Regions from separate parts of the Paenibacillus sanfengchensis genome, predicted to be linked through region 1. Evidence: riboswitches for the same ligand, from Rfam matches in the RefSeq annotation. Region 1 holds a riboswitch; the other holds the start of a gene.
What was found. Region 1 has a riboswitch for S-adenosylmethionine ahead of V4U84_RS08315 (methionine ABC transporter ATP-binding protein). Riboswitches for the same ligand answer to the same signal wherever they lie in the genome.

Region 2: linked by a shared signal. The riboswitch ahead of metA (homoserine O-acetyltransferase MetA) and the one ahead of V4U84_RS08315 (methionine ABC transporter ATP-binding protein) in region 1 are both predicted to bind S-adenosylmethionine.

Annotation. Positions count from the first base shown of each region.
Region 1 is NZ_JBAGJC010000003.1:450,061-454,492, forward strand. Features, by position in the region: gene V4U84_RS08310 (methionine ABC transporter permease) at 1-615, opposite strand, end outside; gene V4U84_RS08315 (methionine ABC transporter ATP-binding protein) at 615-1,640, opposite strand; SAM riboswitch class I at 1,742-1,908, opposite strand; gene V4U84_RS08320 (Cthe_2314 family HEPN domain-containing protein) at 2,026-2,742, opposite strand; gene V4U84_RS08325 (COX15/CtaA family protein) at 2,856-3,851, opposite strand; gene V4U84_RS08330 (thioredoxin family protein) at 4,051-4,416, opposite strand.
Region 2 is NZ_JBAGJC010000003.1:151,794-156,225, forward strand. Features, by position in the region: gene V4U84_RS06935 (PLP-dependent transferase) at 1-758, opposite strand, end outside; gene metA (homoserine O-acetyltransferase MetA) at 777-1,712, opposite strand; SAM riboswitch class I at 1,830-1,958, opposite strand; gene corA (magnesium/cobalt transporter CorA) at 2,373-3,308, shown strand; gene V4U84_RS06950 (HRDC domain-containing protein) at 3,400-4,410, opposite strand.

The DNA.
Region 1 (4,432 bases):
CACCAGAACAACCATGAAAATAACGGAGATAATCATGACTTCTTTCTCGTAGCGGTAATAACCGTAGCGGATCGCCAGGTCACCAAGCCCGCCGCCGCCGACCATCCCGGACATCGCCGTATAGGAAACGAGCGTAACCGCGGTGATCGTCATTCCGGCGATTAGGCCGGGGAGCGATTCCGGCAGCAGCACCTTGCGGATGACCTGAAAGCTCGTTGCGCCCATGGCATGCGAGGCTTCGATCACGCCGCGGTCCACCTCGCGGAGCGCCGTCTCCACCAGCCGGGCGAAGAACGGAGCGGCCGCGATCACGAGCGGCGGAATCGTGCCCTCCACCCCGGAGGAGACACCCATAATCGCCCGCGTCAGCGGAATCAAAGCGACGATCAGGATGATGAACGGCACCGAGCGGATAACGTTCACGATGAGCGACAGAATCCGGTACACCCAGCTCAGGACCGGCGAGGTCGATCGCGAAAAGGTGTACAGCAGCACCCCGAGCGGCAGCCCGATCAGGAACGTGAACAGGGTGGCGTAACCCATCATTTGCAGCGTGTCCGTGGACGCCGTGCCCATTTCGGACCAGTCGATTTTGGAAAAGTCCAAGCCCCACATTACCCGATCACCTCCACATCAAGATCCCGTTCTTTAAGCAGGGCCAGCGTACGTTCGACCTGCTCGTCGTCCCCTTCAAAGGAAACGGTGAGCTTGCCGTACGGCACCTCTTTGATCGTCGAGATCGTGCCCTGCAAAATCGCGAAGTTGACCCCGGTTTCCCGGACCACCTGCGATAATACCGATTCATACGTCTTCGCGCCAAGGAAGGTGATCTTCACCAGCTTCGACCATGCCGGATGCGGCACGGAGCTTGCCAGCTTCAACCCCTCCCCGCCATCTTCGCCCGACGCGTCCCGGTTGATAAACTCCCGGGTTACAAAATGCCGCGGCTTGAGGAAAACCTCGGTCACCGGCCCTTCCTCGACGATGCCGCCCTGGTGGATGACCGCCACCCGGTCGCAGATGCTCTGAATGACATGCATCTCATGCGTAATGAGCAGAATCGTGAGTCCGAATTTCCGGTTGATGTCCAGCAGCAATCGCAGGATTGAGTCCGTCGTCTGCGGATCCAGCGCGGAGGTCGCCTCGTCGCAGAGGAGAACATCCGGATCGCTGGCCAGCGCCCGAGCGATGCCGACCCGCTGTTTCTGTCCGCCGGACAGCTGGGACGGGTATTTCCCCCGGTGCGCCTCCAGACCGACCAAGGCCAGCAGTTCATCCACCTTTCGTTGGATCTCCGCCTTCGGCGTCCCGGTCAGCGTAAGCGGAAAAGCGACATTGTCATAGACCGTGGCGGACGACAGCAGGTTAAAATGCTGAAAGATCATCCCGATCTTGCGGCGCTTCTGCTGAAGCTCCCGCTTGCCGAGCTTGGTCAGGTCGACGCCGCCGACCCAAACCTCGCCTTGCGTCGGCCGCTCAAGCAAATTGATGCAGCGGATGAGCGTACTTTTGCCCGCCCCGGAGTGGCCGATGACCCCGAAGATTTCTCCCTTGTTCACCTTCAGGTTCAAGCTGGACAAGGCGGTGGTGGTCTTTTTCTTGGTGCCGTATATTTTAGTCAGTTGTTTGAGTTCAATCAAACCGATTAGCCTCCCGCTTTCGAAGTTTCCTAAAATTATTAAGATAAAAAAATAAAGAGCCCGGCAGATTCAGAGGGCTCTCTTTACGTAAAGACAATGCCTTCTCATCTGCCAAAACCGCGTCTTCCGATTTCACGTTCCACGGTTTTGAAGGATTTAGCACCATGACACTCGTTTCTCGGCTGCGCGAATCACGCGTCTTTCCGCCGGAATACGAATCGGTTGCTGGGCTTCATCGGGCCTTTCCCTCCGCCTCTCTCGATAAGAAAAAATATGAAATTAATGATGAACATTTCCTGTAAGATCATGAAACTATTTTAGAGTATAGAAGCTTTCCGTACTTTTGTCAAAGGAAAAATAGAAAAAAGATTTTCCAGGATCACCGCTACTTGGCCGAGATTTTTTTCCAGCGCTCATTGGTATAGGTGAACACCGCTTCCAGCGTTTCGGACACCATGAGGTACCCGTTCTCCAAGTCGCGGAGATGCCGATCCAGATCCTCCAGCTCGATTTTGCCGTGGAGCGCCTGATGTCGCTGCCATAAATCATCCTGCATTTCCGAGTTCATATAATGAATCTCCGTGTTTCTGCGCTTTCTCAATACGGCCAACGCTTCCTTGTGCCTCTCTTTAATGGCGAAGAGCCGTTCCTCGAGGTCCGGATGAACCTTCAAATAGCGAAATTGCCGAAGCACCGTAAAATAGGAAAAATGCGCCTTCACCCTGGACGTTTTCAAATCATAGAGATCGTTCAGCACCGTCCCCAGCTTGTCCAGGGTAGAGAAAACACGGATAAATCCGTCTTTATAAAAGAACACATACCGCGCGTAGTCGCCCCGCTCGGCCGGATCCATGTCCTCCACATAATTGCGTTGCACCTTCCGGCGGAAAAAGCCGGCCGCGTGCAAGCACTGCTCCAACTCATCCAGTGAAGAGATCAGCCCCAGCGTCCAGATCTCCAGCTTGCGAAAATCATGGGTCGGATCCTTGGATAGCTCCGTCTGTTTGTGCAGCAGCCTTGTTGTCTGTGTCATCGCATCCATCGCCTTGGCGAGCAGTCCTTCATTTTGCCTTGGCGGTTCGCCCAGCAAGCTTCGCAGCATAATATTCCTCCGCTTCTATCGTTTATCCCGAAAGTTCCCACGGATACCACGAGATCCGGTCGACCTGTGATTATATCCTTTCCCGATCCCGCGACAGCTCTGCCAAGCGAAGATTACGGGGCGTTCCGGTGAACCTGTGGAGCTGCTTCCAAATCGGCATCCGCGCTCCGGGTTTCCTTGCTCTTCCGGCTTCCGGCCAGTTGCCACGTTCTGACGCTCATATAGCTGAGCACCCCGAAGAGCGCGGCCAGTACCAGGATATGGGCTAACGAAGTGAACAGATACACCTCGTAATTGGTCAAAGTAAACACGATGCCGGCCCCGGTCAGCACCTGCACCACGACCAGCCCGGCTGCCGCAATCCCGAGCGACCGCATTTCCTTGTTGCCCGGGTGCTTCCAGAAAGCAATGTGGCCCAGCGCGGCGATCACTATCAGCAGTATAGCCGCGGCGACCCGGTGAATGAAGGCGATTCCAACACCGCCCGAAAGTTCGGGAATCAGCGCCCCGTTACAGAGGGGCCAACCCGAGCAGCCTCCGGCCGAATCGGTATGGCTGACGTACGCGCCGATATACACCACGATATACGTATAGGCCGTAGCGAACCACGTAAAATTACGGAACCGCCGCGACACGGTATAGCTTTGAGCCTTGGTCCCCTGCTTCTCCCGCGTTTCGTCCTCCCGGATGCCCAGCACGAGCATCACGGAGCTGGCAAACGCGATCAGGGAAAAACCGAAATGCAGAGCCATTACGGCCGAAGAGGTCGGGTAAATTACCGCCATGGCGCCCATAAACGCCTGGACCATGACAAAGACGAGCGCCAGGAAGGCGTAAAACTGCAAATCCCGCCGCTGTTTGCGGTACAGCCAGAAAGCCACGAAAGCGGCCACGGACAAGAGCCCCGCCGCCCCGCTCACCGCGCGGTGCGAATATTCGATCAACGAAGCGACCGTATGGGCCGGGACAAATTTACCGTGACATAAAGGCCACTCATTGCCGCAGCCCAGCCCCGATTCCGTCTTGGTCACGACGCTTCCGCCCAAGGTGGCAAGAAACATCACCAGGCAGGACATATAGCTGAGCCATTTCAATTGTTTCGTATTCAAGGATTCTCACCCGCTAGATCATATTGGAGTCGAAGCACAAAAAAGAAAAGAGTCCAGGTTTCCGTGTACAAATCATACTCATTATACCCGATCGGACGGGTGGAATCATAGAGGTCTGTGACAGATTGTTCACCAAACAAGCAAAACCCCGGAATTTCTCCCGGGGTTGTTGTGATCTTCTTCATTTTATTAAACCGGATTATCCTTCTTTACGCTCCGGCGTATCATGCAGGGTACGGTAGACATCGATCGCCTTATTCAAGAAGTCTTCGATCTCCTCCCGCGATTTGCGCAGCTTGTTGACGAACCGGACCAATTCCCGTCCGTCGGCGTACGCCACAAAGCTGGGAATACCCAGTATGTTCTGTTCCTGGCTAACATCCCCCACCTTGTCCACGTCGACTTCGATCAAGGTAAGGCGGTCTTTGTACTTCTCCTCCACATCCGGCATAAACGGATCGATAAACTTGCAATCCCCGCACCAATCGGCTTTAAATACCGCGACGACCAGATTGCTCGATTGGATGCTGACCTGAAATTCGGCTGCGCTTTGCACTTGTTTCATGATTTCTTCCCTCCTG
Region 2 (4,432 bases), 300 kb from region 1:
AGTGCCAAGGTCTTCATGCCGCGCATAAGCTGATAGGAGTCGGAGGGGCTGAGCACCGCCCCGATCGAATTATGCAGAAAGGCGACTTCCTGGGAGAGTTCTTCGCCTTTGGTTACAATCAGTCCGGCCAGCACATCGTTATGGCCGCCCAGGTACTTCGTCGCGCTGTGTACAACGATGTCCGCGCCCAGTTCCAGCGGGCGTTGAAAATAAGGGGTCAACAGCGTATTGTCCACCACCGTAAGCAGCCCATGGCGCTTGGCCCACAGGCCCACGGCTTCAAGATCGGTCACCATCATCAGCGGGTTGGTCGGCGTCTCGATGAAAACGGCTTTGGTGTTCGGTTTTCGCACGCTTTCCAAGGCGTCCAGATCATTCGTATCGACATAGGAGGATGTAATTCCGAACCGGGAAAGGATCCGCTCAAGCAGCCGGTAAGTTCCGCCGTACAAGTCCAGTGATACGATCAGATGATCCCCTTGCGAGAACAGGCTGAACACCGTCTGCAGCGCCGCCATGCCCGAACTGCAGGCGAAGCCGGCATCTCCGCTTTCCAGCGCGGCCGCGGCCTCTTCCAACACGGTCCGCGTCGGGCTTTTGGTCCGCGAATAGTCAAACCCGGTACTCTGCCCCAGGCGGGGATGACGGAAGGCGGTCGCCTGATAGATCGGATAAGTGACCGCTCCCGTAACCGGCTCCTCGGTCGACCCGATCTGAGCCAGTCTGCTGTCCAAATGCCATTCTTTATTTTTTGCCACTGCGTACCCCTCCACTAATCAAATATGGTATATAAGTTCAGCCATTTCATCGATATCATACGGTGTTTCCTGATACACATAGTAGTTCAGCCAGTTGGAGAATAATAAGTTGGCATGCGCTTTCCAAGTCGATCTGGGGGTTTTGGCGGGATCATTGTTCGGATAATAGTTCACCGGGAGATCGATATCCAGCCCTTTGGCGGCGTCGCGATCGTACTCCCATTTCAGGGAACCCGCGTCATACTCCGAGTGACCGGTCACAAAAATTTGTTTTCCGTCCCGTGAAGCCACGAGATAAATCCCGGCTTCCTCCGATTCGGCGAGAATCTCCAACTCCGGCGAGCGCTCGATATCCTCTCTGGATACGTCCGTATGGCGGGAATGCGGAACCTGGAACACTTCATCAAATCCGCGCATTAACTTAACACGAGGATAGTTGACAGAATGGGAGAAGACACCGAAGCATTTTTGCTCGAGCGGAATTTTACGGACTCCGTAATGATAATATAAGCCGGCTTGGGAAGCCCAACAAATATGCATGGTCGAAGTCACGTGCGTCTTGCTCCATTCGAAAATTTCCTTCAATTCCTCCCAATAGTTGACTTCTTCAAAATCCAGTTGTTCGACAGGAGCGCCCGTCACGATCATTCCGTCAAACCGGCGGCTCTTGATCTCGTCAAAGGTTTTGTAGAACATCTCCAAATGCTCCGCTGAAGTGTTCTTCGAGATATGGGAGCGGGGGTGAAGCAGTACGATTTCTACCTGAAGGGGTGTGTTGCTGAGCAGACGCAAAATTTGCGATTCCGTCGTTTCCTTGGTCGGCATCAGGTTCAAAATGGCAATTCTGAGGGGCCGAATGTCCTGCTGGTAGGCCCGGCTCTCATCCATCACAAAAATATTCTCGTTCGCAAGCACTTCCTTGGCCGGCAGATGATCCGGTACTTTAATCGGCATTACATTCCAACTCCTTTTTACTTTAGATTTTGCGGGTTATTCGGGTGAAAGCGGGCAATAACAAGAAAAAGACCTCTCTCCAAAGAGAAAGGTCATCATTTATTCCTGAATGCGCCTCTCTCATCTCTCAGAAACCTAAGTGCATCACATCATGCTCTTTAAGCTCTGCAAGAATTAGCACCGTGCGACGTATCGCCGGTTGCCGGGTATCATCGGGCCAGTCCCTCCACCTACTCTTGATAAGAAAATCGTCTCAATATTCTGTTTTTAAAATTCAAATTGAAACAGGTTGATTTCATTATACATGAATTCTCTTTTTTAACAAGCTGTGCGTCAATTTTTATCCACAACTTTTTGGCTTGAAACAATTCAATCCCCGGCGTTATACTAGACAAGTGCTTAAGAGGCACCCCATAAACCCATAGTAAAGAGGTGAATCCGAGAAATGGAAGGCGACCCGAGTCCGCAGCGCATGGACCTGAAGAAACAACCGCATAGGAAACCGATCAGCAGGCGCCGCGTGGAGAGTAACGGGCACTTTCTTTTCCCGGTGTTTTCATAAAACGCCTTTTTTCGGCGTTCGCCGTGCTGATCCCTTTCCTGTGCTCACAAAAAATGAGCATATCCCGGCTGCCTAAGCCGGAAAAGGGAGTGATTGGTATGAAAATCCGTCATGTGGTGGCCGGTGTATTTAAACCGGTCGAAGACGTGGAACTCACGACAACCCCGCCTGAGGAAGGCTTCTACTGGATCGACGCGGACGTTGAGGACCTGGAGCTGCTTCAGCCGCTGTTCTCGCTGCATGATCTTGCCGTTGAGGACTGCCTGTCCGAGGAGGAGCAGCGTCCGAAAATCGAAACTTACGACAACCATTACTTTATTGTAGTTAACAGCATCCGTTATGATGACGAGGAAATCTTTCTGCGGGCGCTGAACATCTTTCTGGGAAGACACTACATCATCACCGTGACCAAGCAGAAAATCAACGAACTCCGGGCCGTCAAGCCGATTCTCTGGGAACAGGAAGTCAGCGAGCCCGACCGTTTTCTTTATTTTCTTATCGACCTCGTGGTCGACAACTACTTCTCTGTCGGCGACCGGATCGAAGTCAAGATCGAAAAGCTGGAAGAGGATATTTTGATGCACACCAAACGTTCGCACCTGAACGAGATCATCGGTTTGCGAAGCGAGATTTTGTGGTTGAAGAAAATGCTTGGCCCTCAAAAAGAAGTCATCAATATTTTAAATAAAAAAGATTTGCGCCTGATCGACGATCAATTGCAAAAATATTTTAGCGATATATACGAAAATGCAGTTAAAATTTCCGAAAACTTCGATACTTTTCGGGAATTGATCGGGAACTTGCGAGAAGCTTATCAGGCGGCGATCGCCAACCGGGCCAATGAAATCATGCGCGTATTTACCGCCATCACGACGATTTTCATCCCGCTGACCCTGATTACCGGTATATACGGGATGAATTTCAAACACATGCCAGAAATCGATTGGAAATACGGTTACTATGTTGTCCTGGGCGTCATGGTCGTCCTGGGTGCCGGAATGTTCTACTTGTTCCGCAAACGGGACTGGATATAATACGAACCTGTTTATAATATACAGCGCCTTTTCTCCGCCTCACCCTCCTTTCGGGTTGGATGGAGAAAAGGCGTTGTTTTGTTTTTGAAAGTTAACCGGCTTTCTGCGCGTTATCCTTATGCCGACGGTAGGAGAGACGCAGCAGACGGATGCGCTCATAGAGCTGATCCAGGTTCGCCGCATCGATCGTCTCCTGATCGTAGGCCCGCTGCAATACGGGCTTGAGAAAACCGTCCCCCAGTTCCTCAAACGCCTGCCAGACCGCGTTTTTCTCTTCCGCCGGCATGTCTTTCAGCTCCAACTGAACCAAGGCCTCGGTCGTGTATCCATCTTTCTCGAATTGCTCTAGCAATTCGACGGCATCCCTCCGTTCAAGCCCCGTCCGCTCGCAGACCCCTCCCAAATTTTGGCCTTGGGCCATGGCCTCCAGAGCCTGGCGCCGCAGGCTGAACTTCTCCATCTCCATGCGGAATTTGACTTCCTTCTGCTTATACATCCAGGAACGGAAGGTGTCTTCGTCGATGACCCGTTCAACCCAATCGAGCGGAAACTCTCCCGGCCGCTCTCCGTCCTGCGCCCCGGTTAAGGCAAGCAGTTCGGGTCCGTATTCGGCCGCCTTGTTCTCCCCGACGCCGGGCAACTGAAGCAGTTCGTCCGTTGTCCGCGGCCGGAATACGCTGATCAGGCGGAGCAGCCGGTTGCTGGCGATGAGATAGGGAGCCTTCCGCTCTGCGGAGGCTTTCTTCCGCCGCCAGCCGCACAGTTCATTGTACAGCGGTTCGTTCTCATGAAGCTCGCTGTAACAAATCAGCCTCTGTGCGGCCATGCCCCTTCCGTGAAACTCCTCCCTCTCATCCCATATCCCTTCGATCACCGGACGGAAGCCTTCGCCCAGCTTTATAACCAGCCTGTGCCGATAAATATGGAGCATTTCCGACCAGGAGCCGCCTTCGTACCAAATCGTCTCACTCTCCCCCTCTCCCGTCGATTCGTTCCAGCCTATCCTCCAAATCCCATCCTCTTCGCCGATCCACACCTGGGCATCGCCGGCGGTTACTCCGCTCTCCTTCTTCTCCAGGCTGTTCAGAAAAACAATCCGCATCCCTTCTAACCTCCTTCGACTG